4 regions of the Kocuria sp. cx-455 genome follow, and region 3 is predicted to be linked to each of the others. Evidence: riboswitches for the same ligand, from Rfam matches in the RefSeq annotation. Region 3 holds a riboswitch; each other region holds the start of a gene.
The links. Region 3 has a riboswitch for S-adenosylmethionine ahead of AC3ENJ_RS11720 (acyl-CoA dehydrogenase family protein). Riboswitches for the same ligand answer to the same signal wherever they lie in the genome.
Positions count from the first base shown of each region.

Region 1: another riboswitch for S-adenosylmethionine. It lies ahead of AC3ENJ_RS05150 (hypothetical protein); the one in region 3 lies ahead of AC3ENJ_RS11720 (acyl-CoA dehydrogenase family protein).
Region 2: another riboswitch for S-adenosylmethionine. It lies ahead of AC3ENJ_RS01355 (MFS transporter); the one in region 3 lies ahead of AC3ENJ_RS11720 (acyl-CoA dehydrogenase family protein).
Region 4: another riboswitch for S-adenosylmethionine. It lies ahead of AC3ENJ_RS06370 (OsmC family protein); the one in region 3 lies ahead of AC3ENJ_RS11720 (acyl-CoA dehydrogenase family protein).

Region 1 is NZ_JBYIPM010000002.1:283,405-291,074, reverse strand. Features, by position in the region: gene AC3ENJ_RS05155 (hypothetical protein) at 1-1,500, shown strand, start outside; gene AC3ENJ_RS05150 (hypothetical protein) at 1,604-1,900, opposite strand; SAM riboswitch class IV at 1,921-2,062, opposite strand; gene AC3ENJ_RS05145 (glycosyltransferase family 4 protein) at 2,159-3,313, opposite strand; gene AC3ENJ_RS05140 (cell division protein PerM) at 3,558-5,369, shown strand; gene purN (phosphoribosylglycinamide formyltransferase) at 5,805-6,407, shown strand; gene purH (bifunctional phosphoribosylaminoimidazolecarboxamide formyltransferase/IMP cyclohydrolase) at 6,454-7,670, shown strand, end outside.
Region 2 is NZ_JBYIPM010000001.1:280,696-288,365, forward strand. Features, by position in the region: gene AC3ENJ_RS01345 (purine-cytosine permease family protein) at 1-780, shown strand, start outside; gene AC3ENJ_RS01350 (NtaA/DmoA family FMN-dependent monooxygenase) at 862-2,241, opposite strand; gene AC3ENJ_RS01355 (MFS transporter) at 2,290-3,669, opposite strand; SAM riboswitch class IV at 3,710-3,828, opposite strand; gene AC3ENJ_RS01360 (DUF6504 family protein) at 4,033-4,398, shown strand; gene AC3ENJ_RS01365 (DNA polymerase III subunit alpha) at 4,430-7,670, shown strand, end outside.
Region 3 is NZ_JBYIPM010000007.1:168,642-176,311, forward strand. Features, by position in the region: gene AC3ENJ_RS11710 (CPBP family intramembrane glutamic endopeptidase) at 1-793, shown strand, start outside; gene AC3ENJ_RS11715 (M18 family aminopeptidase) at 804-2,132, shown strand; SAM riboswitch class I at 2,185-2,276, shown strand; gene AC3ENJ_RS11720 (acyl-CoA dehydrogenase family protein) at 2,379-3,656, shown strand; gene AC3ENJ_RS11725 (GNAT family N-acetyltransferase) at 3,820-4,380, shown strand; gene AC3ENJ_RS11730 (glyceraldehyde-3-phosphate dehydrogenase) at 4,465-5,880, opposite strand; gene AC3ENJ_RS11735 (carbohydrate kinase family protein) at 6,095-7,024, shown strand; gene AC3ENJ_RS11740 (YbhB/YbcL family Raf kinase inhibitor-like protein) at 7,141-7,662, shown strand.
Region 4 is NZ_JBYIPM010000003.1:176,154-183,823, reverse strand. Features, by position in the region: gene AC3ENJ_RS06380 (type I restriction-modification system subunit M N-terminal domain-containing protein) at 1-535, opposite strand, end outside; gene AC3ENJ_RS06375 (ATP-binding protein) at 730-1,887, shown strand; SAM riboswitch class IV at 2,013-2,128, shown strand; gene AC3ENJ_RS06370 (OsmC family protein) at 2,165-2,704, shown strand; gene argE (acetylornithine deacetylase) at 2,780-3,955, shown strand; gene AC3ENJ_RS06360 (MFS transporter) at 4,005-5,327, shown strand; gene AC3ENJ_RS06355 (ribbon-helix-helix protein, CopG family) at 5,413-5,670, shown strand; gene AC3ENJ_RS06350 (dihydrofolate reductase family protein) at 5,872-6,462, shown strand; gene AC3ENJ_RS06345 (SCO4225 family membrane protein) at 6,479-6,829, opposite strand; gene AC3ENJ_RS06340 (APC family permease) at 6,870-7,670, opposite strand, start outside.

The sequences.
Region 1 (7,670 bases), on a different contig from region 3:
AAACTGTCGGCCCCTCGAGTGCCACCTTTCCAGGTGAGCTTGGAGGGCTCGGACCTGATCCGGGACAACAAGACGCTCAAGCCCAGCGACTACACGCTGGTGCTCAAGGCTGGGCGCACCGTCAAACAGCGCCTGGAATTCCGCGTCCGTGACAGCTCCTTCTACATCACTCAGCGCTCGCTGGGCTACGAGGGTGAAATGGTGCACGTGGCGCAGGAGCCGTTGTGGCCCGTCACCTCGACCACCCTGGACGAGCTGCCGGATGAATACGTGCAGGGTTCCTTTGACAACATGGACTCGGTGGAACTGGCGCCGGACGCACCGCACGTGACGGTCCCCGGGATCGCGGGCTGGCATTCGGCCGAGGGTCTGATGCACCCCGAGCGCAGCAATGAACTTCCCGCACCCGAGGGGCCATCGTGCCTGAGCACCGGCAAGCACAAGGTGATCCTGCCGCCCATGGACCCCAAGGCCAAGGCGCCGTGGATCTTCGGACGCTGCCGCCGTTGCGGGCTCACCAAGCGCTACCCCGGGCGGCTCACCAAGCTGTCCGCGGTCGGTCAGACCGGTTCGGTGGAGTCCTTGCAGTTCATCGGTCCCGACTACGGCGACTATCCCGGGTCCTGGGCACCGTTAAAGGACGCGCTGACGTTTTTGGGTGGCGGCAAACGGGGGAGCCTGTCGATCGTCGCCCGCCAGGCCGAGGATTCCGAACGCTTCGAAGAATGGTTCGTGGGGCATTTACAGGCCCTGGGTTTCCTGGAAGTCATTCGCGACGGCAGCTGGACCGTACGTCGCTGGCAGGTGTGCTCACCCGCGCTGACACAGTTGGTGGATGGTTCCGTGTTGCTCACCGGCGGCTGGCGTGCGGAGCAGGAGGAAACGGTGACGGGCATCGCGGAATCGCTGGGCGCGGAGGTCGTGGTGCTCTCGCCCGAGGACCACGCAACCACGCTGTTGCAGGACGTGGACCTGGATGCTCTGCGTGACGAGCTTCCCCATGGCGCGTGCGATGTGGTTTACGAGGCGGGACCCGTCATGCTCGACACATTGCCACCCCTGTCTTCGGTCGTGGAATCGTTGCCGCTGATCGAGATGCAGTACAACGGCGTGGCCGAGCACTTCGTTCCCGAAGACGCCACATGGGAGGCCACGGAGGACCGTAACCAGGCGGGGCTGTTCCGCATCAATCACCACCATCGCACCCGTTACGCGTTCCGCACCGAGGCCGACGTCGCTTCGGGCCACGCCCGCCCGGTGTCCTCCGCACTGGGTAAGCACCTGGCCGCTCGGGACAACGGGGCACCGTTGGTCAGTTACGATTCGGAGCTGCAGTTGGTGTCCGTGCCGATCGGCGCGGAGTTGCCGGGGCTTTACGGCCGGGCCGCGGTGCTGTGTTCCGGTCTGCTGCCGACCAAGGTGGACGAGGACTTCTCCTTGAACTACGGGGACATCTCCGAGGAGTTCGCGAGCGCATTGGTGGCCAAACTGCTGGCCTGAGAATCGTTGATCATGATTCGCCCGCGCACTAGGCACGGTGTGAATACACGACTGAGGCCCCGCACCATCCAATGGTGCGGGGCCTCAGCACGTTCGGTCCCGATCAGGCGCTGAGCGCCACCGGTTTCGGTTCCAATTTGTAGAACGGAACACCGCCGGAAACGTTGGACGCTCCGGGAACCAGGAGCTGACGGTACTTCTCGCACCACTGGGCGCGGCCGCGATTGTGGGCGGTTGCGTGAACCAGGGCGCGAACGTTGCCGCTCAGGTATTCATGAACGTCCCCATTGGAGTCCGTGAGACGCACCACGTGGTGGTCGGGGTCGATGTCGACGGTGACGTCAACCCATTGTTCTCGAGAGGACTCGGTCGTTGCGCGTAGTTGTTGAATGTTCTTCATCAGTGTTGTGCTTTCATACAGAAAGGCTCTTGCTGCGCACGCGGTTGCGCCACAGCCGCTTCGTCATCCAAACCACCCCTGAACCGAGGGTTGGCGCGCGCCGGGTTGGAGCCCAACGGGCGCGCGGTGTTAACACCGCGCGCCAGAGCGCATCTCGTGAAGCTGGATTCGAGCGTAGCGGGTCGACGGCGTGGTAAACCAGGGAATGTCACATAACGTCACCAAAAGTTAACCAACGAATCGTTTGTGCACCACGGATCACGGCGATGTTGTGGACAACCTGCGCGCGCGCGAGGCAATGGTTCGTGCCCGTGCATAGTGATCCATGAGCTGATCACACACGGCGGTCCACGTGCGGGTCTGCACGGAGTCGTACGCGGTGCGGGAGAAGGCGGCGCGTTTAGCGTTGTCACCCACGAGATCCACCACGCGAGCGCGGAGCATCTCGGTGTCGCCGGGCTTGTACAGCCAACCGTTGCGGGATGAATCGACAAGGTCCACGGGCCCTCCTCGACCCACCGCCACCACGGGAACCGCGCTGGCCATGGCTTCCTGGATCGTCTGGCAGAAGGTCTCGTGTTCACCGGAGTGGACGAACACGTCCAGGGAGGCCATGGCGGTGGCCAGTGCGTCACCGTCCAGGAAGCCCGCGAAGTACGCGTTGGGAAGCATGAGGCGCAACATCTCCTTCTCCGGTCCCGACCCGATGATCACCAACCGGGTGTCGGGCAGCGAGTCCAGCACCACGAGGTCCTGAACCTGCTTCTCGGGTGCCAGACGACCCACGTAGCCCACGAGCTTGCGCCCGCCGCCCACGCGTTCGCGCCAGTCCTGATCGCGGCGGGCGGGATCGAACCGGCGAGTGTCCACCCCGCGCCGCCACATGCGCACGCGCTGCACACCGTGGGCATGCAGCTGCGAAATGGCGGCCGTTGACGGTGCCAGGGTCACGGTCGAGGAATTATGCATGTTTCGCACATGGCTCCACAACACGTTTTCCAGAACGGGCGCGCCGTACCGCGCCGCGTATCCGGGGATGTCCGTCTGGTACACGGCGGCGCACGGTAATCCCAGGTTCTTGGCGGCTTGAATGGCCTGCCACCCCAGGACGAAGGGTGAGGCAACGTGAACGACGTCCGGTTGGAAACGGGTCAGGATTCGTTGCATGCGGGCCACAGTGCAGCTGGCCACCCGCACGTCCGGGTATCCGGCAAGCGGAATGGATGCAATGCGTTGGACCCTGACACCGTCGAGGGTGGCCACGGAACCCAACGTGCTGAACTTGTCGTAGGACGGGGCAATGACCATGGCTTCGTGGCCTTGCGCCCGAAGGTAGTCCAGGACTCGCACCACGGAATGCGTTACGCCGTTGACGTGGGGGAGGAATTGTTCGGCAACCACTGCGATTTTCACGGTTAACACGATGGCCCGGTCGGGTCACCGGACGTCCAAGCCCCGGTGACCTGTCGGTGAAGTCTGGGCCAACTCCGGTGGGGACGTGGAAAGATGGGGGGCGATGAACTTCCCCACCTTTTCCAGCACCCTGTCCGGGGTTCGCGAGCGGTCGCAGCGCCGTCGAAACAATGACCCCGGAGATTCACCCGCCGCACCGCCCTCGCCCGGTTCTCCCCGGGGCGGCCGTGAGGGCGGATTCCCCATGCCCCTGTGGTTGCAAGGAGTGGTTGAACTCATTGCCGTGGCGGCCGTGAGCTTGTTACTCACCGGGCTGGTGATGGCAGCGGTGTGGCTGGCCGGCGGGTTCGATTCGTTAGGTGTGTTGGGCGGACTTCAGCTTGCGGGTCAGGTGTGGCTGGTGGCGCACTGTACGCCGTTGACCATGGCGGCGATCCAGGGCATCGACCTGTCCTCCGGGGGTGGAACTCTCACCCTGGTCCCCCTGGGCCTCACCCTCATACCGTTCGCCCTGTCGGTCATCGCGGGGAGGAGGATTGCGCGCGCGTGCTGGCGCGGTCAGTTCCTCATCCCCTTCTGTGCCGGCATGGTCAGCTACGCGCTGATCGGAGCGCTCGTGGCGCTCGTGAGTAGCACCGAGTACGTCTCGGTCAGCGTGCCGGCCGGTGCGGTGTTCCCCTTGATTCCCGCGGGCCTGGGGACTTTGGTTGGGGGGTGGAGCGTATCGCGCTCATTGGCCGCGATCCTGGGTGCCGACGCCGCATCGTGGATCCAGCGCACCAGCCAGTACTCCAGGTGGGCGGGTTCCTACCTCTGGGCCGTGGTACGCGCGGGGTTCTTGTCCGCCGTGGCCATGATCGCCGCGGGTGCGTTGGTCACCGCGGTGACGCTGGTGTGGAATTGGGACCGGATCATTGCCGTGTACCAGCGGTTGGGCACGGGCGCCGCCGGTGACACCGCCCTCACGGCGCTGCAGTTCGGCTATCTGCCCAACATGATCGTGTGGTCCGCCGCGTGGATCAGCGGGGCCGGATTCTCGGTCGGGGAGGGCGCACTCACTTCGCCATTCGAGACGTCACTGGGTGCGTTGCCGCAGTTCCCGCCGTTTGCGGCCCTCCCGGAGGGGGGTCCGTGGGTTTATGCCCCCGCCGTGGTGGTGCTACCGGTGCTGGCCGGAGTGCTCGCGGGCTGGTGGTTCCTGCGCGAGGGCGAGAATCACCTGGACGACTGGATGGCCATCAGGTTGCCCATGCGGTGGTTCACGTTCATCGTCTCGACCGTGCTGACCGTCGCGTTCATCGCCGCGATCGGCGCGGGTCTCGTGGCCTTGCTCGCCTGGTTGTCCCAGGGATCGCTGGGCATGGGGAGGCTCACGGACATCGGGCCCAATGCGTGGCACGTGTTCCTGTGGGCCGGCGCCGAAATCACCGCGGGCGGCGTGATCGGATACATCCTGGGCCCGTGGCTCGAACGCGAGGGCTATCGAAAGAATCCGTGGAACAGTTCCCTGGAGGAGCCGCCCCGGGGCAATTCTGATCCCGAAGACCAGCAGCGCCACGGTGCAGAAGCCTCCGCGGCCGCCCGGGCCGCCAAGGTAGAAGCCAAACAGGCCAAGAAGGCGCAAGCCCGGCAGAAGCGAGCGGCCAGGAAATCAGTACGGCGAAAGGCCGCACGGCTAGCGGTGCCCGAGGCGGACGCGCGGCCGGATGACCGCCAACCGCAGCAGACCGAGACTCCGGCACCGGTCCGGCCCCGGGGCGATGAGACCGGGACCGGAACTGGATCGAGCGGCGTCGGCGGCGATCGGAACCGCGTTCCGTGGAATGCGAACGGGTCGACAGCGGTGACCCCTCAGGGGGCGGGTGAAGCGGACTCAACCGTGGCGGACGGCGCCGGCGTGGCCGTGTTCGACGGAACGTGGGCGGATTCCGGGGATTCTGCCGATGCGGGAGACTCCGACGCGGCGGGCGCCCCCGACGTAGTGGGCGACCCCGACGGCGCGGGCTCCGGCGATGATTCCCCCGGACCGGTCTCGAGCTCCGAGCCGGAGAGGTAGTTCCAAATATTGTCCGTGAGCTGGCGTTGACAGTGACTGGTGGAGGACAGCGTGAGGGCGGAGGAGGCGCACTCCTGGTAGACCTGCGAGGCCGGCCAGACGGCCAACCGTGCCCCACCACCAAAGGCATTGAACCCGCCCCACACAATGGCCAGGACGGCCAGGAACGTGAGGAGCATGCGGGGCTGCACCGTGCGGGACGTGCTCAGCACCACGATGCCCAGGACCACGCTGGCCAGTGCCATGACCACGCCCACGGCCGTGGACCACACGAGACCGGTCACCAGGGCGGAGGACAGCAGGGCGAGACCCGCTGCCACACCGGCAAGCCTCAAACGGGAGGACGCGCGTGCTGTGTCTGGGCCGTCGGAATCCTGCATGATCTCCACTGTAGGGCAGCGGCAGGGTCCGGGTTGACCGCAGAAAATCGCTAGCATGATCGGTATGCGACTCGTGGTCATGGTTTCCGGTTCCGGTACGAATTTGCAGGCAATCATTGATGCGCTGCACAAAGGCCACGTGGACGTGGACATTGTCGCGGTCGGCGCGGACAAACCGTGCGCAGGTTTGGAACGCGCGGAGGCCGCCGGGATCGACACGTTTTTGGTGCCGCTGGCGAATTACCCGGAGCGGGAGCAGTGGAACCGGAGCCTGGAACGCGCCATCGCCAACTACAACCCGGACCGCGTTGTGTTCGCCGGGTTCATGCGTATCGTGGACGCTCAATTGGTAGCGCGTTTCGCCGGCAGGATCATCAACACGCACCCCTCGCTGCTGCCCTCGTTCCCGGGCGCGCACGCCGTGCGGGACGCCTTGAACTTCGGTGTCAAGGTCACCGGCGCCTCCGTGCACGAGGTCGTGGCAGACGTGGATGCCGGCCCGATCCTGGCCCAGGTGGCCGTGCCGGTGACCCCGGAGGATACCGAGGAAACCCTGCACGAACGCATCAAATCCGCCGAACGCGGTCTCCTCGTCAATGCCCTGGCGACACTGAGCCGCGAGGTTAACTTTGATTCACCGGGGAAAGAGCAGTCGTAGACTTTCCTGTGCCACCGGCACCATCCCTACCTCTCCTGGAGTTTTTGTGAATTCGATTCAGCTGGACCGTGTACCCCTCAAGCGCGCCTTGATCTCCGTGTATGACAAGACCGGCCTGGAGGAGCTGGCGCGCGGCCTGCACGAGGCCGGAGTAAGTATCGTCTCGACCGGCTCCACGGCGCAGCGGATCTCCCAGGCTGGCGTGCCCGTCACCGAGGTTTCCGAGGTCACCGGGTTCCAGGAATGCCTGGACGGCCGCGTCAAGACCCTGCACCCGCGGGTACATGCCGGGATCTTGGCCGATCGCCGCAAGCAGGAGCACATCGACCAATTGGCGGAACTCGAGATCGAGCCCTTCGACCTGGTGGTCGTGAACCTCTACCCGTTCGTCGACACCGTGCGTTCGGGCGCCGCTCAGGACGACGTGGTCGAGCAGATCGACATCGGTGGCCCGTCCATGGTGCGTGCCGCCGCCAAGAACCACGCGGCCGTATCCGTGGTGGTGGACCCCGCTAGCTACCCGGGCGTGGTCGATGCCGCCCGGGGAGGCGGTTACGATTTCACCGCTCGCCGCAAGTTGGCCGCGACCGCGTTCGCGCACACGGCCGCCTATGACACCGCCGTGGCCACGTGGACCGCCCAGCAGTTCGACACCGACACGGAGGCGAACTTCTGGCCGCCCTACGCCGGTCTCGCGTTCCAGCGCGCCGCGTCCCTGCGCTACGGCGAGAATCCCCACCAGAAGGCCGCGCTCTACGTGGACGACGCCGCCTCGCCGGGCATTGCCCAGGCCGAGCAGCTGCACGGCAAGGCCATGTCCTACAACAACTTTGTGGACGCCGACGCCGCACTGCGCGCCGCCTACGACTATGACCAGCCGGCCGTTGCCGTGGTCAAGCACAACAACCCGTGTGGTGTGGCCGTGGCATCAGCGGGTGCCACGGACCCCATAGCCGATGCCCACCGCAAGGCTCACGCGTGCGACCCCCTGTCCGCCTACGGTGGTGTGGTAGCCGCGAACCGCACCGTGACGGCTGACATGGCCGAAACGCTCAAGGGCATCTTCACGGAGGTCGTCGTGGCGCCAAGTTTCGAACCCGCCGCTCTGGAGATCCTGCAGGCCAAGAAGAACATCCGCTTGCTCGAGCTGCCGGAAGGTTTCGGGCGTGATCCGCTGGAGTACCGCGCCGTGTCCGGGGGAGCCCTGTTCCAACAGGCCGATCGCTTGGACGCCCCCGGTGACGATCCCGCCAACTGGACCCT
Region 2 (7,670 bases), on a different contig from region 3:
ACCGCCAATGAACCGGTCCACCAGTTCTTGGGCGTCTACCGGGAGATGATGCCCGCGTGGCTGGCCATGACCCTGGCGGTGATCCTGGTGGTCATCTCTCAGGTGAAGATCAACGTGACCAACGCGTACTCAGGATCTCTGGCGTGGACCAACTCGTTCACCCGGGTGACCCGCACCTATCCGGGCCGCATGGTCTTCGTGGTGGTCAACTTGGCCATCGCCCTGGCACTGATGGAACTGAACATGTTCGACTTCCTCAACACCATCTTGGGCTTTTACGCCAACTGCGCCATGGCCTGGATCGTCACGGTTGCCACGGACATCGTGGTCAACAAGTACATCCTCAAACTTTCACCCAAGTACCCCGAGTTCCGTCGAGGAATGCTCTACAACTGGAATCCAGTGGGCGTGACGTCGTTGGCGCTCTCGGCGGGTATTTCCATCGCTATGTTCTTCGGCGCTTTCGGTCCGGCGGTGGCACCGTATTCGCCGATCTTCGCGGTCCTGATCGCCATGATCGTCACACCCGTCATGGCTGTGCTGACTCAGGGGCGGTACTACCTGCGGCGCGTGGATGACGGAATCGACCTGCCCATGGTTGATGCGGACGGCAACCCCTCGGACGTGACACTTACCTGTCATGTGACCGGCATGGAGTTTGAGCGCCCGGACATGCTGCTCTCCAATGAACTGGCTCCGGACGGATCCAAGCAGTACATCTCGTCCCTGGCGCTGGCCACCGACAAAACGGGGAAGTACGTGCTGCCCGCGCAACGTTGATTGCGCGAGCTGATACAAAACAAAAAGATCCCCCGGACACGTCACGTGCCCGGGGGACCTTCTACTGACAACGCGGCGGTCTTAGCTCCCGAACCGGAACTTCGCCCCCGCGTGATCCTCACGCAAGCGGGGCCCGGCCCCGCCGAAGACCTCGCGGGCCGTGCGGGAGGTAGCGGAAGCGGCGTCGTCGGCGGTCAGCACACCGCGTTCGCGCAGAACGGGCGTGACGAACCGGCCGAAGCGCTCGAAATCGGCCGGGCGCACGCACGCGTTGATGTTGAAGCCGTCCAGGTCCGCGACCTCGACCCAGCGCTGGAGCTCGTCGGCGACCTCTTCGGGGGAGCCGACGATCACGGGGCCGCGGCCGCCGACGGCCACGAACTCGGCGACTCGGCGCGGGGTCCACGCGCCCTCGGAATCCATCTTGGTGAACGAGGCCAGCGCCGACCGGTTGGCGTCCGTCTCCACGTGCTCGAGCGGGGCATCCGGGTCCGCGCTGGACAGATCTACTCCGGTCCAGCCGGCGAACAGGGCGAGCGCGGCGTCGACGTCCACGTACTGCTTATAGGACTCGAGGCGCTCGCGGGCGGCCTCGGAGGTCTCGGCCACGACCACCGCGGCGTTGGTGAAGACCTTGATCGAGCGGGGATCGCGGCCGTACTCGGCGGCGGCCTCGCGCAGACCGGCCGTCCACTTGGCGACCTGCTCGGGAGTGGGCCCGGAGAAGAACACGGCCTCCGCGTGCTTGGCCGCGAACTTCAGCCCGCGCGGGGAGGCCCCGGCCTGGAACAGGAACGGTGTGCGCTGCGGTGTTGGCGCGACCAGGGCGGGAGCCTGGACGTCGAAGTACTCGCCGGAATGCCCCGCTCCCTTGACCTTCTCGGGATCCACGACGACGCCGCTCGCGGCGTCCGCGACATAGGCATCGTCCGCGTAGGAGCCCTCCCACAGCGAGTAGACCACGTCCATGTATTCGTCGGCGCGGTCGTAACGCTGGTCGTGGGGCAGCTGCTGACCCAGGCCCAGATTGCGCGCCGCCGATTCCTGGTAGGAGGTCACCACGTTCCACGCGATCCGCCCGTCGGTCAGGGCGTCCAGGGTGGAGAAGCGGCGCGCCAGGTCATAGGGAGCCGCGTAGGTGACCGAGGCGGTCACGCCGATGGTGAGGGTGCTGGTGGCTTTGGCCAGCAACGGTGCCAGGATCAGTGGGTCCAGCTGGGGCACCTGAACGCCACCGCGCAGGGCGGCGTCCGCGGACCCGCCGTACACGTCGTAGAGTCCCAGGACATCGGCCAGGAACAGGCCGTGGAAGCCCGCGTTCTCGATGATCTGGGCCTCCCGCTCCCAGTGGGACAGTTGCGCGTAGTTGCGCGACTGGTCCTCGGGGTGGCGCCACAGTCCGGGGGACTGGTGGACGGGCACGGGCATTTCGAAGGCATTGAGCAGCAAGGGGCGGGGCAAAAGGGATCCTTTCGGGTTGGTACTGGCGCGTGTGCGGGTGGTGCCGAGTCAGTACTGAGCGATCTCGGGTGCGTCGGTCACGGTGTCCTTGGCCATGCGGCCGGTGACCACGGAGATCACGGCCAGCAGGCTCAAGTAACCGCACAGCAGCCAGGGGGAGCCGCCGGTGGCCACGAGCCACGCGGCGATCATGGGGGTCAGACCGCCGGAGAGAATGGTGCCCACCTGGTAACCCAGGGACACCCCGGAGTAGCGCAGGTGGGTGGGGAACTGCTCGGCGAACAGAGCGGCCTGAGGGCCGTAGATGCTGTCATGCAGCACGGCCATGCCGATCAGGTACACCAGCGGCAGCAAGGCCAGCGGCCCGTGGTCCAGGTAGTAGAAGTAGGGCCACACGAACACGCCGATGGCGGCCGCGGCAATGATGGAGATGCGGCGGCGTCCCACGCGGTCGGAGAGCCAGCCCCAGAACGGGCCGCCCACCAGGCCCACGGCGGCGGCGATCAGGATGGAGATCATGACCCACTGACTCGCGCCGCGCTGCTGCGTCACGTAGGTGAGCGTGTAGACGGTGAGGATGGAGAAGATGGCCGGCTGGATCATGCGTTGACCGATGCAGACGATCACGCCGCGGGTGTGCTGGGTGAGCACCTCACGCACGGGCGACGTCGCGGCGGCCTTTTCGCGCTTGACCTCTTGGAACTCCTCGGCGTCCTCGATGCCGGCGCGGATGATCAGGCCGATGATCACGAGCACTGCGGAGAACAGGAAGGGTACGCGCCAGCCCCACGCCTGGAACTGCTCGGCGGTGGTGACGCCCTGCATGATCGCGAAGAACGCGGTGGCCAAGAGCATGCCGGCCGCCGAACCCACCTGCGTGAAGGAACCGAACAGTCCGCGCAACCCCTTGGGTGCGTGTTCCACGGAGAGCACCGCGGAACCTCCCCACTCCATGCCGGCGGACAACCCTTGGGCAATGCGGCAGGCAACGAGCAGGGCCACGGCGAACCAGCCGATCTGCGAGAAGCCCGGCAGCAGCCCGATCACCGTGGTGGCCACGCCCATGATCAACAGGGACGCGACCAACAGGGCCTTGCGGCCGATCCGGTCACCCAGGTGCCCGGCAATGATGCCGCCCAGGGGCCGGAAGAAGAACGCAATGGCGAAGGTCGCGAACGAGGCAATGATCGAGCCCACGCCCGAACCCTGCGGGAAGAAATAGTGACTGAACACCAGGGCTGCGGCGGCACCGTAGAGGTAGAAGTCGTACCATTCGATGGTCGTGCCCACGAAGGACGCGGCGAGCACGCGCTTCTTGTCACGCACTGCGGATCCCACGCTCGCGAGCGCGTGATCCGTGGCGGGTTGGGTCCGCTGGGCTGATGATGAATCGGTGACCGTGGGCACCGGGGCGGTGGCGGGGGCCATGACACTCCTCATGACGGGGCGCCACGGAATGTTGGACCGGACGCCGTCCTTGCCCGCGCCGGAACTGACGGCGGGCCGAATCATCACCTGGGGCACCCCACGACAGCGTCTGAGGGTTGCCGTCCGGCCAGCCAGGGCTTCGCACCGGAACTCGTGATTCTTATGGCGACAACGTAACCACGCGCATGTCGAGCGCCACAAACGATGAAGTTTTATGACTGCTGGTCCGACGACACCTCGCACGGCACGGCCGCCGGCCGTCGCAAGGGCCACCGGAGCGTTCCGCTTATGCGTGTCGGCGACCCTTGGCACCCTCACGGTAGTCGAATAAAGTTTCGAATACACCGGGAGGGTGAACGAGTCATGACGGTACTGGCTGCGGTAAACCATACGGACCTCACGCGGAACGAGACGCACGGCGCGGTGCGGCTCGACGAGGGATGGGGGCAGCCGTGCGAGGTGCATTGCGATGCAGCGGGAGCTCCGCGCGAGCTGGTGTTTCGCGGCAGGCTGCACCGCATCACGGCCCCGCCGCAGCGCTGGTACGAACGTCGCCGCTGGTGGGAGGTGGAAGAGAGGGTTCCGCGGGAAAGCGGACAGTCCGTGGTGGATCGGCAACACTGGCGCGTCCAGGCGGCTCAGCGCGGGGCCGTGGTGCCTCGCACGCTGGAACTGGTGCGTCATGAGGTCACCGGTCAGTGGTGGCTCGTGGTTGACCAGGGGGTTTGACATTAATAGAACAAAGTTTCGAATATGAGGTATGCGTTTCCCTCATTTGCGCGTGGCCACCGCCTACAGCGCGCACTACGGCGTGGCTCGCCCCCACGAGCTCGCCCAGGTAGCGGCGTCCTACGGGGCGCAGATCCTGGCGTGCACGGACCGGGACGGCTTGTACGGGGTGGTCAAACACGTGCTGGCCTGCCAACAGCACGGGGTGGCTCCCGTGCTGGGAGTGGACCTGGCGCTGCTGGGCCCGGGAGCGGCGTCGTCGGGCAAGCACTCCCGGGCCGCCACCGGCCAGCAGGGTCAGAACGGCCGTCCCCAGCGCGGCGCCGTGCCCTCGCCCCGGGTGATCGGGCGCGTGGTGGTGCTGGCCACCGGTGGCAACGGAGGGGCCGGGTACGCGTCCCTGTGCCGGTTGGTGTCCGCGGCTCACCGTGACCACGACCACCATGGCGCCCACCCCATCGGACTGACCCGGGAACAGATCGCCCGCCACGTACACCGCGCGGCGGGCGGGGCAGCCCCCGGCCTGGTGGTGCTCACGGGCCCGGACTCGGACGTGGGATCTCTGCTGGCCCGGCGCCGTTACCGGGCCGCGCGCACGGCCCTGCGCGCGTGGCAGCGCGTACTACCGGCAGGATGCCTCATCGTGGAGACCGCAACCCACCTGGCACCGCAGGGCAGCACCCTCAGCACCGGTCACGCCGTGCGGATGCTCACCGTGGGGCGTGAGGCCGGGCTGCCCGTGATCCTCACCAACGCCGTGCGCTACGCCCACCCCGGGCAAGCCGTCACCGCGGACGTGCTGGATGCCGCTCGCACCCTGCTGTCCCTGGGGGAGCTGGCCGGTTCGGACCCCGGGGTACTGCAACCCACGGGGCAGGGTTGGCTCAAAGACACCGCGCAGATGACCCGGCTCGCCCACGAGATCTCCTCGGCCGCAAACCTGGGTGTCTCCGGGGCCGCGCACCTGCTCGCGGACACCTACCGGCTGGCCGAACGCTGCAGCCAGGACCCCGTCACGGACCTGCACGTGGGACAGCCCGTGATCCCTGAGGCCTCTGTCATCGGTCTCAGCGGGGACCCCGATGCCCAACTCAGAACCCGCTGCTACACCGGCCTGGAACGCTTCCACTCCCACCAGAACTGGGACCGCACCGTCCCTGGCCTGAGCGGGGAATCGCTGCGCTCGCGGATGGAGCGTGAGCTGGACGTGATCGCGCAGTTGGGGTTTGCCGGGTACTTCCTGACCGTCTCGGAGGTCTCCGACCTGATGACCCGGCTGAAGGTCCGGCACGCGGCACGCGGGTCGGCGGTGTCGTCCCTGGTGGTGCACCTGCTGGGAATCTCCCCTGTGGACCCGCTCGAATACGACCTGGTGTTCGAACGCTTCCTCTCACCGCGGCGTAGCACCTTGCCGGACATCGACATCGACATGGAGAGCGCGCAACGGCACAGGATCTACCGCGAGATCTTCCAGCGCTTCGGCAGCAGTCGGGTCACGCTCATGAGCATGCAGAATGCCTACCGTTCCAGGGGCGCCGTGCGGGATGCCGGGTTGGCCCTGGGGCTGGGGCAGGAGATCGTGGACCATATTGCGGAGCAACTGTGGCGGGTCCCGGGGGCCACCCTGCGCGAAGAAATCGCCCAGCGCCCCGAACTGACTCGTCTGGCCGATGAGCTCAAGGCCAACCGGCAGCTGGACCTGCTGGTGGATCTGACCGAGCGCCTGGACCGGCTGCCCCGCCACATCTCCATGCACCCGTGCGGGGTGATCCTCTCGGACGCGACCCTGTTGAACCGCACGCCGGTGCAGGCCAGTGGCATCGAGTTGCCCATGTCCCAGTTCGACAAACACGACATGGACCCCATGGGCCTGATCAAGCTCGACATCCTGGGCGTGCGCATGCAATCCACCCTGGCCTACGCGGTCCAGGAAGTAGCACGGATGGAACCCGAGCGCCCCGCCCCGGACCTGGACGCCATACCCCGCGACGACCCGGACACCTTCCGGCTCATCAGCTCCACCCACACCCTGGGGTGCTTCCAGATCGAATCCCCGGGACAGCGCGAACTGATCGGCACCATGGGCCCGGAGGAATTCAACGACTTGATCGTGGACATCTCCCTGTTCCGCCCCGGGCCCATGCAGGCGTCCATGGTGCGCCCCTACCTCAACTCCCGCCACGGCTGGAGCACCCCCGAATATCCCCACCCGGACCTGGTGGACATCCTCAGGGAGACCCGCGGGGTGGCCGTCTACCACGAGCAGATCATGCGCATGATGGACCGGATGACCGGTTGCGGACTGGCCACCGCGGATGAATGGCGGCGCAGGCTCGGCTCGGACACCGAACAACGCGTGGAGGACACCTTCCGCAGCGGGGCGCTCGCCCGCGGCTACGACGCGCAGACCGTGGACAAGGTGTGGGGCATCCTGCACGCGTTCGGCAGCTTCGGGTTCTGCAAGGCCCACGGCGTGGCCTTCGCCGTACCCACCTACCAGTCCGCATGGTTGAAAACCCACCACCCGGAAGCCTTCATGGCCGGGGTCTGGGAACACGACCCGGGCATGTACCCGGCCCGGTTGCTCGTGGGGGAGGCCCGGCGCATGGGGATCCCCGTGCTCGGCCCGGACATCAACCGCAGCGTGGACCACCACCGCATTGAACCCGTGAGCCCCCGACCGGGCACCGTGGAACCCGGAGACCTGGACGAGGGCATCCCCTACACCCGCGGCGGCGCCTGGGGGATCCGCATGTCCCTCACCAGCATCACCGGAATCAGCGGCACGGAAATCGAACGGATCGTGGCCGGTCAGCCCTACACCACCCTCACGGATGTGCGCACCCGGGCCAGGCCCTCCCGGCGGAGCCTGCAACGACTGGCCTCGGCCGGGGCCCTGGACAGTCTCCTGAACATCTCCGGCGCCCGCGCCTCCCGCACCGACCTGGTGACCCACCTGACCCGGCGGGCCGATCGACCGGCCACCTCCCGCAGTACCTCCGCCAAGGGCCAACCCGGCCCCGGCCAACTGAGCCTTCCACTGGGGGACCTGGAACTGACCGGGCTGCCGCCGGAACAACCCGAACCCAGCACCGAGGAAAAAGTGCGCGCGGAACTGGACACCATGAACATCGAGGTCTCCGCCCACCTCATGGACGGCCACGCCGCCATCATGCGCTCCTACGGGGTCACCCGTGCGGAGGATCTGCTGGGATTGCGCAGCGGCACCGAAGTAGTGGTGGCAGGGGTGCGGGTCTCCACCATGACCCCGC
Region 3 (7,670 bases):
CGGACTCGCGGCCTTGGCCATTTTCGTGATCGTCAATGGCCTGTCCATCCTGCTCGACCTCATGGCCGGCGGCGAGGCAATAGAATTCACCGTGGCGCCCCAGTGGGGTTGGCTGCTGCTCATGGTGGTGGTGCTGGTGCCCATTCAGTGTTTTGCGGAGGAACTGGTCTTCCGCGGTTATCTGATGCAGACGGTGGGCCGGTGGCTGAAGCACCCGGCATGGGCCATTCTCCTGCCGGTGCCGCTGTTCGTCGCCGGGCACCTCTACGACGTTTGGGGACAGACCGCCATTGCCATCATGGCGATCACCATGGGGGTGCTCACGTGGCGTACCGGTGGGCTGGAAGCGGCGGTCGCCCTCCACGTGGTCAACAACTGCACGGTCACACTCATGGCCATGGTCGGGCTGGCGGACCTCAACGATACGAGCGGCGGGCCCATCGAAGTCCTCTTCACGCTTGCGATCAACGGGATATTCCTTGTGGTCGTGTTCCGGATGGCGCGCAAGGCGCGGATTGCCACCTCCCGCACCATCATCCTGCCGCCCCGGCCGCGGTTGCCCTCGCTCGCTCAGCGGCCACTCGTGGTCAGCCAGAACGGCTCCGAACTCGCGGCATTCGTGGTGGATCCCCGCACCCATAACTACCTCTCCCTGCCCGAGCAGTACGGCCCGTACACGGTCCAGGACGGTCAGGGGCGCCCGGTGGGCCTGCTGGACGTGCGCAAGACGACGAGCCCGAACCAAGGACCCCGCGGGGGCGGTTCTTCCAGCAACCAGGACCGCACTCCCTAGACTGTGCTGCATGGCCCCACACTGCGTTTCTGATTTGGATTCTCACCGTGCCCCGTTCGGCTACGCCCGCGCGCTGGGCGATTACGTCATGGCATCGCCCAGCTCCTACCACGCGGTCGAGGCCGCGGCGCAGCTGCTGCGCGGAGCAGGATTCACGCAACTGAACGAGACCGAGGCCTGGAGCGACGTCGCCGGGAGGCACTTCACGATTCGTGACGGCGCGCTGGTCGCATGGGTGGCCCCGCGCAATCTTCGCCCGGGGGTCGGCTACCGAATTCTGGGCGCCCACACGGATTCACCCGGATTCAAGCTCAAACCCAAACCCACCACGGTGTCCCACGGCTGGTACCAGGCCGGGGTGGAGGTTTACGGCGGGGTGTTGTTGAACTCGTGGCTGGACCGGGATCTGCGCCTGGCCGGGCGGCTCGTGGTCCGCGATGAGAACGGTGAACTCTCGCAGCACCTGTGCTCGACCGAGGCCATCGCGCGCATTCCACAACTCGCCATCCATTTGGATCGCGCGGCCAACGAGGGTCTTAAGCTCGACAAGCAACAGCACGTGCAACCCATCTGGGGGACCGGGTCGGTTCAGGACGCCGATGTGCTGGGGTTGCTCGCGGACACGGTCGAGGCATCGGTGACCCCGGAGCGCATCGTCGGTTACGACGTGGTGCTCGCGGACACGCAGAGGCCGGAGCTGATCGGGCAGCGGCGGCAACTGCTCGCCAGCGGTCGGTTGGACAACCTGTCCTCCGTGTACGCCGGGCTGCACGCCATGGTCGAAAGTGCCGAGGACCTCGATTCCGCGTTGCAGATCTCGATGCTGGCCGCATTCGACCACGAGGAGGTCGGCTCCGCCACACGCTCGGGCGCGGCCGGTCCGTTCCTGGAGGACGTTGTGGTCCGGGTCAGTGCGGCGCGGGGCGAATCGCAGGACGATTACCGGCGCTCCTTATCCGCATCGGTGTGCCTGTCCGCGGACGCAGGGCACCTGGTGCACCCCAATTACCGGGGGCACCACGACCCCGTGAACACCCCGGAACCCGGTGCCGGGCCGCTGCTCAAGATCAACGCCAATCAGCGGTACACCACGGATGCCGTGGGTGCGGGGCTGTGGGCGGACGCGTGCGAGCGCGCCGGGGTGAGCTATCAGCAGTTCGTCTCGAACAACAACGTGCCGTGCGGTTCCACCATCGGACCGATTACGGCCACCCGGCTGGGTATGCGCACGCTGGATGTGGGCGTGGGACTGCTGTCGATGCACTCCGCCCGCGAACTCGCCCACGTGGACGACCTTCATGCGCTGTCCCGGGTGACCGGGGCGTTCTGGCGGTCATAGAACGTCACGTGTGTTGACAGTCGTTCTGAGCCCGTGATGGCCTGAACCCGTAACGCCATCAAGAGCGGCCGAGAGACGTGGCTCGTCAACGCCGCAGCAACCACCCGGATACCGGGACGGTGCTTCCGCCACGACCGATGGACAGCTTTTCAGCTCCCGCGGTTCGCACGGTCACGCCCGTGCGCCGGGCTGCTCTCGGTCGACGGTGCGGAGCATCGCGACAGAACGCGAGGGACACCCGAGAAGATGAGTATCGATACCCGGACCACAGAACAGTTGGCCCCCACCAAACATCAGCTGGACGTGGCGGAGCCCCTGAGCACCCGCGACCTCTTCGACGTGTTCCAGCCGGTGTTCAACCGCATTGCCGGCGGGGCTGTGGAACGCGAACAACAACGGATCCTTCCGTTCGAGCAGTTCGCATGGCTCAATGAACGGCGTTTCGGCGCGCTCACGGTCCCGCGCTCGCGGGGCGGCTACGGTGCCAGCCTGGAGCAGGTCGCCGAGTTGCTGATCGCTCTGGCCGCCGCCGACTCCAACGTGGCACACGTGTACCGCTCACACCTGGGATTCATTGCGAGTCTCGGCTCCGACGAATCCGACGTCTGGTTCCCACGCATTGCCGACGGTGAGACCGTGGGCAATGCCGCGACCGAGCGATCCGGTGCGGCCCTGGGCACCGCGGCCACCACACTCACCCGGACCACCGACGGCGAGTGGGAACTCAACGGCACCAAGTACTACTCGACCGGCTCCATCTTCTCCGACTGGATCCAGGTCACCGCCCAGATCCCCGGTCTGGAGGAGCGCTCGCACGCGCTGGTGAAAACCTCGTGGGACGGCATTGAACTGCTCGATGACTGGGACGGCTTCGGCCAGCAACTCACCGGAACGGGCACCACCCACTTCCGTGGGGTCAGGGTTCCGGCGGACCACGTGCGCAACCGCGACGGTCGGGCCACCCAGGAGACCGCCGTGTTCCAGCTCGTGCTCCTCGCCGTCGAGGCCGGCATTGCCAAGGCCGCGATCGACGAGGGCGTGCACCTGGTGCGTTCGCGCACCCGCGGTTTCAACACCGGCACGGGATCTGTCGCGTGCGAGGATCCGCAGATTCTGCAGCGCGTGGGTGAGCTCGGTGCCAAGACTGCCGCCGCGCGGGCCATTGTTCTTCAGGCGGCCCGTGAGCTCGACGCCGCCATCGGCGTGCTCGGGGGCGAGCCCCTTCTCGCCAACCCCCAGGAGTTGACCAACGCGTGTGAGGTGCCGGTGGCGCACGCGCAGGTGGTTGTCCCGGAACTGGTGCGCGACGTCACCGACGGGATCTTCGACCTGCTCGGCGCCTCCGCTGTGGGCAGATCCAAGTCCCTGGACCGCTTCTGGCGCAACGCGCGCACGGTGGCCACCCACAACCCCACGATGTACAAAGCGCGCATTGTGGGCGACCACCGCGTCAACGGGACCCCGATGTTCGGCCTCAACGCCATTGGTGAGGTCAAGCCCTCCGGCGGAACCCCAGCGGAGTAGAGCTGAACGGTCTCGATCCTGCGGCGCCCTCCAGGCGCTGCCGCGACCACGTCACAGGTGCCGCCCGAGCCTTCGCCTACACCTCATGCGTCGTTGGGACCCTTGGTCACGCGCAATAGGGTTCCAACCATGCACCACGTGGAAAGGAAGGTTCTAACAGGCCATGGGATGTGCCACTCGCTTGACCTTGGAACCGCTGCGCGTCGATCACGCCTCAGAAATGCTCGAGGTGCTCGGAGATCCAGCGCTCTACGAGTTCACGGGCGGCCGGCCACCCACGCTCGAGGAACTCACCGCACGGTACGCGCTCCAGGTCACGGGAACCTCACCGGACGGGGCCGAAGAATGGCGTAACTGGATCGTGCGATCGGCGGCCACGGCAGAAGCCATTGGATATGTGCAGGCCACGATCCGGCGAACTGAACGGTCCGCGGATCTCGCCTGGGTGATCGGCACCCGGTGGTGGGGGTGCGGTTACGCGACCGAAGCGGCGTCGGCGATGGCGGGGTTGCTGCGGGCAGATGACATTGCGCACTTCACCGCGCACATTTCTCCCGGTCATGGCGCATCCGAACGTGTGGCGCGCAAGGTGGGTCTGCACCCGACCATTGAACGGGTCGATGGCGAGGTCGTGTACACCTCATGCGTCGTTGGAACCCCTGGTCACGCCCAGAAGGGTTCTAACAATGCACCGGGTGCGCGGCAGGGGTCCAGCGGCCCCTGAGTTGTGCATTCCAGCCGACGACGCCGCCCCGGTCACCGTTCGTGCGAAAGGTGGCCGGGGCGGCGTCGTCGGTGGTTGGGGAGCCTACGGTAGCTGCGGCATGGCGATGTCGGCCATGCGTGCGAGAACGCGCACCACCTGGCAGGAGTAGCCGAACTCGTTGTCGTACCAGACGTAGAGCACCAGGGAGTTGTTGTTGACGATGGTGGCCAGCCCGTCCACCACGCCGGCGCGGCGGGAACCGACCAGGTCGGTGGAGACGACGTCCGGGGAGTCCACGTAGTCGATCTGCTTGCGCAGCCCGGAGTTCAAGGAGATGTCCTTGAGGAACGCGTTGACCTCGTCCGCGGTCTCGGGGGCATTCTCGAGCTGCAGGTTGAGGATGGCCATGGAGACGTCCGGGGTTGGCACGCGGATGGCGTTGCCGGTGAGCTTGCCCTTCATTTCGGGCAGGGCCTTGGCCACGGCCTTGGCCGCACCGGTTTCGGTGATGACCATGTTCAGCGCTGCGGAGCGGCCGCGGCGGTCACCCTTGTGCCAGTTGTCAATGAGGTTCTGGTCATTGGTGTACGAGTGAACGGTCTCGACGTGACCCTGCTTGATGCCGTACTGGTCGTTGAGAACCTTGACGACCGGGGTGATGGCGTTGGTCGTGCAGGATGCTGCGGAGAGGATCTTGTCCTCGGCCACAATGTCCTTGTCGTTCACGCCGCACACAATGTTCTTGAGTTCGCCCTTACCGGGAGCGGTCAGCAGGACCTTGGCGACCCCCTTCGACTGAAGGTGCTGGGAAAGTCCCTCTTCATCACGCCACGCGCCGGTGTTGTCGACCACCAGGGCGTTGTCGATGCCGTACTCGGTGTAGTCCACCTCGGCCGGGGAGCCCGCGTAAATGAACTGAATGGCCACACCGTTGGCGGTGATGATGTTCTGGTCTTCGTCCACGGTGATGGTGCCGTCGAACGGGCCGTGCACGGAGTCTCGGCGCAGCAGAGAAGCGCGCTTGACCAGGTCGTTGCCCGGCTTCTTGCGGACCACCACGGCGCGCAGGTTCAGGCCGGTTCCGTCGTTGCGGTTGATGAGGATGCGGGCCAGCAGACGGCCGATGCGACCGAAGCCGTAGAGCACCACGTCCTGAGACTCGGGTTCGTTCTCACCCTGGAGATCAACCACGGAAGCCAGCCGCTCACGCAAGTACGCCTCGAGGTCGGTGCCACCGGATTCCTGGTACCCCTGGGCCAGCTTGGCCACGTCGATGTTGCACGTACCCAGCTGGAGCTTGGTCAGCGTCTCGACGATGTCGAGGGTGTCCTTCAATGGCAGCTCTTCCCCCAGGATGCGGCGGGTGAAGCGGTGCGCTTTGATGATCTCGGTGACGGACTTGTGAACCAGTGACCGGCCGAACACGGTGGTGACCACCTTGTTCTCGCGGTGCAAACGGCCCACCAGGGGGACCAGTGCTTCGGCAAGTGCTTCTCGATCGGACCAGGTGGTGCTCATCAGCATCCTTCTTCCTCGACCCGGACTTCGTCGTGGGGGCCGTGTTGTGCCGCGCTTCGTTGTGCGGTCTAGCGTGATGGCGCCCCGTAGGGATGAGGCGGTTCGTCGTACGTCAGTGTACGTGGCTCGCGCACCCCTCGCGTGCGTATCTCATTAGGTGACGACGCCGCCGCGGTACCCCCTTCGTGGCGGCCGCCTTTGCTACCGTGGAGCCATGTTGACGGTGATCGGTGAAGCTCTCGTGGATGTGGTCTCGCGCAAGGGTGAAGCACCCCGCGCGCACGTGGGCGGAAGCCCCATGAATGTGGCCGTGGGCCTTGCGCGCTTGGGTCAGTCGGTACAGTTCCTGGGCCGTTACGGTCAGGACGAGTACGGCGAACAAGTGGCCGCTCACCTGCGGGACAATAAGGTGAGCCTGCCGTTCAGCCCGGATTCCAAGCCCACCTCGGTCGCGCAGGCCACGCTGGATCAGACCGGCGCCGCAACGTACGACTTCCAGCTGGATTGGTCCTTGGACGTCTCAGACAACCAGATCGATCAGCTCCTCGGCGAGACCGGCCTGCTGCACGTGGGCTCCATCGGTGCGATGCTCGAACCCGGCGCGACCCTGGTCCGCAAGGCGGTGGAGCGCGCCCATGACCACGCCCTGATTTCTTACGATCCCAATTGCCGGCCCACCATCATTCCGGATTCTTCGGATGCCCGCGCTCGTGCGGAGGCCATTGTGGCGTCCGCGGACATCGTGAAGGCCTCGGACGAAGATCTGCTGTGGCTCTATCCGAACCGCCCCGTCGAGGACAGCGCCCGGGCATGGTTGCAAGCGGGCGCGCGCCTGGTGGTCGTGACCCGCGGGCCGCTGGGTCCCTGGGCGGTCAGCCGCGGCACGGGACGCGAAGGTGTGGACACCGCCGCGGCCCGAGTGGACGTGGTGGACACGGTGGGGGCCGGGGATTCGTTCATGGCCGCCCTGATCTCCGCCCTGACCGATCGTGGTCTCACCGGAGCCGATGCTCGCCGTGGCGTGGACGAGCTGGACAAGGATGAGGTGCGGGAGATCCTGCGCTACGCCGCCGCCGCCGCGGGGGTGACCGTTTCCCGTTCCGGGGCGGACCTCCCGATCAAGGACGATCTGCCGAAGAACTGACGCACCGGCCGCTCCTGGGCGGCCGGCCGCTACGGCAAGCTCTCGCTGGGAGGCGATCGAGCGCCGTCGGCAACACAGTGTCCGTGAGTACGAATCGTTCAACGAAAGGAACACCGATGCTCGAGCGCGAACCCTACGCAGACTTGCCCGACCTTCCCACGTTCACTCTGACCTCAACGGATGTCACCGAGGGTGAGACCATGGCGACCCCGCAGGTCTCCGGAATCATGGGCGCCGGCGGCGAGGACATCTCCCCGCAACTGTCCTGGTCGGGCGCACCCGAGGGCACCAAGTCCTACGTGGTGACCATGTATGACCCCGACGCCCCCACACCCAGTGGGTTCTGGCACTGGTGCGTGTCCAATATCCCGGCCTCCGTCATGGAACTGGCGACCGGCGCGGCGTCGAACCCGCCGGAAGGTGCCGTGAAGCACCGCAACGACGGCGGCACCGACGAATTTCTGGGTGCAGCCCCGCCCGAAGGTCACGGAGCACACCGCTACATCCTGTGCGTGACCGCCGTGGACGTGGCTGAACTGGACGTGGATGAGAACGCCAGCCCCGCCGTGGTGAACTTCAACCTGTTCTTCCACGGGATCGCGCGCGCTTTCTTGACCCCCGTGTACGAAGTCAAGTAGCGCTCCAG
Region 4 (7,670 bases), on a different contig from region 3:
CACCGGCGGTCTCGTTGGAGGCCTCCGCGAATTTGCGGATCAGTTCCTCGAAGATATGGCCCATCTGCTCATTGGACACCGCGTCCGGGTGCAGGTTGGCCTTGGTGAAGTGCTGCAGGATTTGGAGCAGGAGGTCATGGTGGGCGAGGCCGGAGATGGTCTGCTCGAACTCGTACTTCTGGAAGATCTCCCGCACGTTCTCGGAGAACGCGTTGACGTAGTCGCGCAGGTTCTCCTCGAGGTTGTCCGGGTCCCCCTGCAAGGTCTTGAGCGTGTGTCGCGAGCGGTTGAAGAAGTTATAGGTGTGCTCGTTGCCGGCCTGCTTGGTGCGGTTGCGGATCATCGCCAGGGGCGGCTCGGTGTCCACGTAGGTGGGGCCGATGGCCTCCAGCACGTCCTCCTTGGTGGGGGTGAGCACTGCGTCCAGGCGGAACAGGACGGTGAACGGCAGGATCACATCGCCGTACTGGTGCTGCTTGTAGGTGCCGCGCAGGATGTCCGCGGCACCCCAAATGAAGGAGGCGTGGTTGAACACGGGAGTGGGTGCCTTACTCGTGGGGTCGGGGGTCTCGTAGGCAGTCTACGAGGGGGACCGCTTCGCGCCCGGAACTGAACCAGATGCGGCTCCAGCATCCCTGCCCGCGAGTTCTAGCGAAGTCTAGGGGAGTATAGCAAAACGCTATACTCCCCTAGACTTCGCTATCCCCCGGGAGGGCCTTAATGGATCCTGTGCGCAACCCCTACTCCCCAGGAGCCGGTCGCAAGCCGTCTGCCCTGGTCGGACGCAACGATGTCATCGATGCCTGGAGCGTTTCCCTGCAACGAGCTGAACGAGGCAAGACGGATCAGCCGATAATTCTCTATGGCCTACGCGGAGTCGGGAAGACAGTTCTCCTGTCGCGGCTGCGCCGAGATGCCGAGACGCGGGATTGGATCACCGTTCAGCTCGAAGCTGGTTCTGGTCGCGCTCTGCGCGAGATGGTGGGCGAAGGGCTGTACGGCCCCCTGTCGGACCTGGCGCGACCGTCTGCGGGGAAGAGGCTCCTTCGCGCCCTGAAGACTGCTCTCTCATTCAAGGCTTCGTACGACACCACAGGCACTTGGAACTTCGGTGTCGACCTGAGCGGCGCTACTGGTGGCGCCGCAGACAGCGGCTTTCTGCTGACTGATCTGGGCAAACTGGTCCGCGATGTCTCCTTGGCTGCCAGTGAAGACGGGGTAAGTCTGGCGTTGCTCATCGATGAGGCTCAAGACCTCAGCTCCGAGGAGATCCAGACCCTTGCGGCCGTCATGCAGTCCGCTGCGACCGACGACCTGCCGGTACTGTTCGCTCTGGCGGGTCTACCCAGCCTGCCCCAGACCCTGGCGGAGGCGAAATCGTACTCGGAGCGTTTCCGTTACAGCGTGATCAAGAAACTCGACAGCGACGGTGCCCGCGAGGCCATCCTCAAACCCGCTCGCAAGGAAGGTGTTGACTGGAGTGCCGATGCTCTTGATTACGTCGTCACGACGTCAGGTCGCTACCCGTACTTCATCCAACAGTTCGGTCAGGAGACATGGAACGCAGCGACCGGGGCCGCGATCGAGTTCGAAGACGCTCGGATGGGGGTAGCTGTCGGCCAGGGACAACTGGACAACGGCTTCTTCCGCGCCCGGTGGGACCGGACAACCGCGGCGGAGAAGCAGTACCTGCGGGCCATGTGCCCTGAAGGAGACGACGGGGTCGGATCAGGCGAAGTTGCTAACCGGCTGAAGCGGAAAGGCAGGAGCCTGGGACCGACCCGTGCAAATCTGATCAGCAAGGGGCTGATCTACGCACCGGACCACGGGGTCGTCGCCTTCACAGTCCCCGGGATGGCGGGATTCATCTCCCGCCAGCACGATTGATCGACATCTTCTGCGAGGGCTTCACGCCCGGTCCAGCACTATGCGTTGTCGGCGGTGCCCCAGAAGTCCTCCCGTTACGCTCCGTTGCGCATCCCGACCTCCCGATCTGGCAAGATCGCCTGCGGAATCAAGGGCTCCAACCCCTGGCCCTGGCTGGTTGGACGGCAACCCTCGTCGCTTTAGCGGGGCGCCCCAGGTGACGATTCGACGCCGGCCCGGCCGGGCGGCGTAAGTAAGGCGCTCCGCCCCGGCGTGCGCCGAGAGGAAGGACTCCGTCATGACCGAAACAGCTCTGCGTGACCTCGCCCAGGATCGTGCCGACCGTCTGGACGAGGCGGGTACCGCCTGGTCCGGCACCATCGCCAAGAGCCCCGCCAGCGCCAAGCTGACGTTCAAGATCACGGGCGAGGGCACCGGCCCGGTGGCCACGCGCATCACTGCAGGCAAGCACGAGTTCTCCGTGGACGAGCCCGCGGCCCTGGCCGGCGAGGACACCGCCGCCAGCCCCGTCGAGTACGCCCTGGGCGCGCTGATCTCCTGCCAGGTGGTGGTCTACCGGCTCTACGCCCACCAGCTGGGCATCCGCTTCGACGGGATCGACATCGGCGCCGAGGGCGACCTGGACGTCCGCGGCCTGTTCGGCGCGGACGAGACCGTCCGCCCGGGCTTCAGCGAGGTCCGGTTGACTGTGTCCATCACGGGCCCGGAGTCGCAAAAGCGCTACGAGGAGCTCGGGCGCACCGTGGAGGCCCGCTGCCCGGTGCAGGACATCTTCGCCAACCACACCCCCGTCACCGCCCGGGTCGTCAAGAGGTAGCCGCCGGCGCGGGCCGGTGAGCGGGCCCGGGCGGAGGGTTGACCGGCCGCTGGTGCCTACGCCTAGAGTCTGCTCATGACTTCCTCTCTTGACTGGATCGGCCGCCTCGTCTCCTTCGATACCACCTCGCGCAACTCCAACGTGGAGCTCATCGAGTGGGTGGCGGAAAAGCTGCGGCGCGCCGGCGTCGAACCGCTGGTCCTGCCCGAGGAAGACGCCGCCGGGGTGCGTAAGGCCAACCTCTTCGCAACCATCCCGGCCCGCGACGGCAGCACCGAGGGCGGCGTGGTGCTTTCCGGGCACACCGACGTGGTGCCCGTGGACGGGCAGGACTGGCACAGTGACCCGTTCACCACCGAGCAGCGGGACGGCCGGCTCTACGGCCGGGGCACCACGGACATGAAGGGCTTCCTGGGCGTGGTCCTCAGCAGGCTGCCGCGGATGCTCGAGGCGGAGCTGGCCGAGCCCCTGCACCTGGCCCTCTCCTACGACGAGGAGGTCGGCCTGCTCGGAGCGCAGCAGATGATCGGCCGTCTGGGGGAGCGGGGCATCCGGCCGTGGTGCTGCATCGTGGGCGAGCCCACCGGCATGCGGGTGGTGCGTGGACACAAGTCCATCAACTTGTTCGAGGCCCGCTTCCACGGGGTGGCGGCCCACTCCTCCCTCACCCCGAACGGGGTCAACGCCATCCACTACGCGGGGCGGTTTACTGAGTTCTACCGGAAATTGGCGACGGACTGGCGGGAGAACGGCCCCTTCGACGATGCCTACCCCGTGCCGTTCACCACCGGCGGGGTGAACCAAATCGCGGGCGGCATCGCGAACAATACTGTCCCGGACGCGTGCACTGCCGAATTCGAGTTCCGGGCGCTGGGCACCGTCGATCCCGGGCCGGTCGTCGAGAAGATCCGCGGCTTCCTCTTCGATGAACTAGAGCCCGAGATGCGCGCGGAGAACCCCGCGGCCCGCATAGAGCTGGCCGTCAAGGCCCAGGGCCCCGGCCTGGAGACCGCCGCGGATGCCGACGTCGTGCGGCTGGCCCGGGACTGCGGCGGGCTGCCCTCGGATGAGAAGGTCACCTACGGTACCGAGGCAGGCCTGTTCCACGGGGCCGGGATCGAGACCGTGGTGTGCGGCCCCGGGAACATTGCGGTGGCCCACACCGCGAACGAGTATGTGGAACTGGAGCAGCTGCAGGCCTGCGAGGCCTTTGTAAACGCCTTGATCGACCGGCTCGACGCCGCGTCGTGACGCACCGTCTCGGCATTCTCGTCCGGACCCGAACAGATGGAGAAACAGCATGAGCACGGCTGCAGAAAACCCGGGCGCGAGAACGCACGGAACGCCCGTCACGGCGCAGGACCGCTCGCGAGCGCGGCGGGCCGTGGTGGCGTCGTCCATCGGGAATGCCCTGGAGTGGTTCGACGTGATCGTCTACTCGTCGTTCGCCGTGGTGATCTCCGCGCTGTTCTTCGAGCCCGCGGGCAGTGAAGGCGGTCAGGTCCTCGGCATCCTGCTGACTTTCGGCACCTTTGGCGTGTCCTACCTGATCCGCCCGCTGGGGGCCATGGTGCTGGGCTCCTACGCAGACCGACACGGGCGCAAGGGCGCGCTGACGTTGACCATTCTGCTGATGATGCTGGGCACGCTGATCATGGCCACCGCTCCCACCACGGCCGTCCTGGGCCCGGCGGCGGCCCTGGTGATCCTGGTGGCCCGGCTCATCCAGGGTTTCTCCGCCGGTGGCGAGTTCGGCACGGCCACGGCGTTCCTGATCGAGAACGCCCCGGATCGCAAGGCGTTCTACGGCAGCTGGCAGGTGGCCACCCAGGGCGTGGCCATGTTCCTGGCCTCCGGCTTCGGCTTCACCCTCAACACCTTCCTGAGCCATGAAGCGCTCTACAGCTGGGGTTGGCGCGTGCCGTTCTTCGTTGGCCTGCTCATCGGCCCGGTGGGCCTGTATATCCGGCTGAGGATGGAGGAGACCCCGGACTTCCAGCAGGCCCGGGGTGAGCAGGTGAAGTCACCCCTGGGCGCCACCCTCATTCATGCGGCACCGAGGTGGCTGACCTCCGCGGCGGTCGTGGGCCTGGCATCGGTGTCGGTCTACCTCATCCTGTTCATGCCCACCTACGCCGTGCAGAACCTGCACCTGCCCGGGTACGCCGGATACCTGGGCGGCATCATCTCCGGGATCGTCACCCTGATCGGGGCGCCCCTGGTGGGCAAGCTCGCGGACCGGGTGGGGCCCGCACGGGTGATGACGGTCGCGGCGGTAGCCGCCGTCGTGGTGGCCTACCCGCTGTTCGTGATCTTGGTGGCCTCCCCAGGCGTAGGGATGCTGACCGCGGTGCAGGTGGTCCTGGGTGCGCTGATGGCGCTGTACTTCGGCCCGCTGCCGGCGCTGCTGTCGGAGATGTTCCCCACCAACATCCGCACCACCGGCATGTCGATCGCCTACAACGTGGGCGTGACGCTGTTCGGGGGCTTTGCCCCGCTCGTGTTGGCGTGGCTGGTGAACTCTACGGGCTCGCTACTGGCCCCCAGCTATTACTACATCGCCATCGCACTGATCTCGCTGCTGGGCCTGGTGGTGACGCGGACGAAGTTCGGCAAGCGCTGAGCCGGCCGGGCATGCGCGCGGGCCACCCGTTCAACGGTGCCGAGTGGCAGACTCGGACCCTGATTTACGTACTACAATATTTAGTATGAGAATGATCAACGGCCGCCCTGTTGGAGACGAGCAGATTCAGACCTGGGCTGACGAGGCCGAGGCCGGCTACGACGTGGAGGAGATGCGTCGTCGGGGACGACCACTGGTGCTGGGCAAGACCGCCGGTAGCGTGGTTCAGTTCCGCATGGATCAAGAACTGTTGGAATTGTTGGCACGGAAGGCCCAAGACCAGCACATGAACCGCTCGGAGGCTCTACGCGCCGCAGTACGCGCCTGGGTCGATGCTGCCTGAATAGCATGGAGATCCACGCGATGAAGGCACGGAAAAAGTATTACGAGCTTCTTCGGACTCCCGGAAGCTGCTCCTGAACCCGGCGGGGCCTAAGGTGGCCGGCCCCACGGGAACACACGTTGCGGTGGATCAGACTACTGCCCGCCCGGCGGAAAACACAGTAATCTATTCGAACATCAACCCCCGCGGAGAGAGGCCACCATGCGCCGGCTACTGCTCACCGAGAACATCACCGTTGACGGACGCATCGAGATGCTTGACGACTGGTTCGACCCCTCACCCCAGGGTGATGTCGGTGACCTCCAGGAAGAACTGGACCGCCAGGGCGCGTCCTCGGACGCGGTGTTGCTGGGGCGGCAGACGTTCGAGGACTTTCGCGGCTACTGGCCCCACCACACGGACGAATCGGCCGGCGCCTACCTCGACCAGGTGCAGAAGTACGTGGTCTCTTCGTCGATGACCGATCCACGGTGGCGCAACTCGACCGTTCTCTCCGGCGACCCGGTGGAGGAAGTGCGCCGTCTCAAGACCACCGCCGGCGGTGACATCGTACTGACCGGCAGCATCACCCTGACACATGAGGTGATCGCCGCCGGACTCGTCGACGAGATCCGGCTGTTCGTGTACCCGGCCGTCCAGGGGCGCGGGAAGGGGCTCGTCGCCGAGAACAGCTCGTTGCCGGGTCTTGAACTGATCGGCACGCGAACCTTCCGCTCCGGCGTGGTACTGCTCCGCTACACCGTCACCGCGGGCGGAGGTTCCCGGGAATCGAGCACGGAATCCGGCCGCTGACCCTGAATGCACCCACTCACGCCGCCGCGGCCTTCGGCGCCACCCGACGCCGCCCCCGCAGCACCACATACAGCACGAACGCCTGCACGAGCCCGGAAAGTACGAGTACGAACACGGCCGCGCCGGGGCCGAAGGCGTCGAAGGGGCCCGTGACGGGAAGCAGGAGCAGCGACGTCGGCGCCGTCAGCGCAATGGCGGGCAGCCCCTCGAACGTGGCACCGATCGCGTCCGGGCCAGGGTAGACCAGGAAGTACAGCAGATAAGCGAGGGCCAGGGCCACCAGGAACAGGTAGGCCCCCGCCGCAACGATCGCCAAGACGCCCAGGTTGTAATTGCGGAAATTCAGTTGCCGTCGGAAGAAGTTCATGTGGGCTCCTTATCCACGATTCCCGGCGCGGCGGGGGCGTTCAGCCGCGCTCATCGGTCTGGACCACCTCGCCGTGCCCGAGCTTCGCGTGTCGATAGCCGTATAAGCCGTAGACCGCCGCCCCGATCACGAACCAGACGGCGAACCGGACCCAGGTGGCGGGCTGCAGCTGAGTCACCAGCCAGATCGAGAAGCCGATGCCCAGGATTGGGGTGACGGGCATGAACGGGGTGCGGAAGGTCCGCGGTAGGTCCGGGGAGCGATAGCGCAGCACGATCACGGCGGCGGAGACGACGATGACGGCCAACAGAATGCCGATGTTGGTGAGCTCGGCCGCCTCCCCGATCGGCACGAAGCCCGCAATCCCGGCGGAGACGATCCCCACGATCCACACCGGCCGCGAGGGGGACTGGTGCTTGTTCAGGTGCGCGAACCACCGCGGCAGCAGTCCGTCGCGGCTGATGGCGTACCAGACGCGGGACGCGCCCAGGCTGAAGGAGAACAGCACCGTAATGATGCCCACGATCGCCCCGACCGCCACGATCCGGGCGAAGATCGGCAGGTTCACGGCCTCGAACACGAACGCGAACGCCGCGGTGTCGGACAGCTCGCTGTAGCGCTGCATCCCGGTCAGCACGGTGCAGGCCAGCAGGTAGAGGATCATGGCGATCGCCAGGGACAGGATGATCGCCTTGGGCAGGTTCTTCTCCGCGTCCTTGCTCTCTTCGGCGGCGGTGCTCATCGCGTCGTAGCCGAACACCGCGAAGAAGACCGTGGCCGCCCCGGTGGCCACGCCGCCGAACCCGTACGGCATGAACGGTGAGAGGTTCTCCGGCTGGAT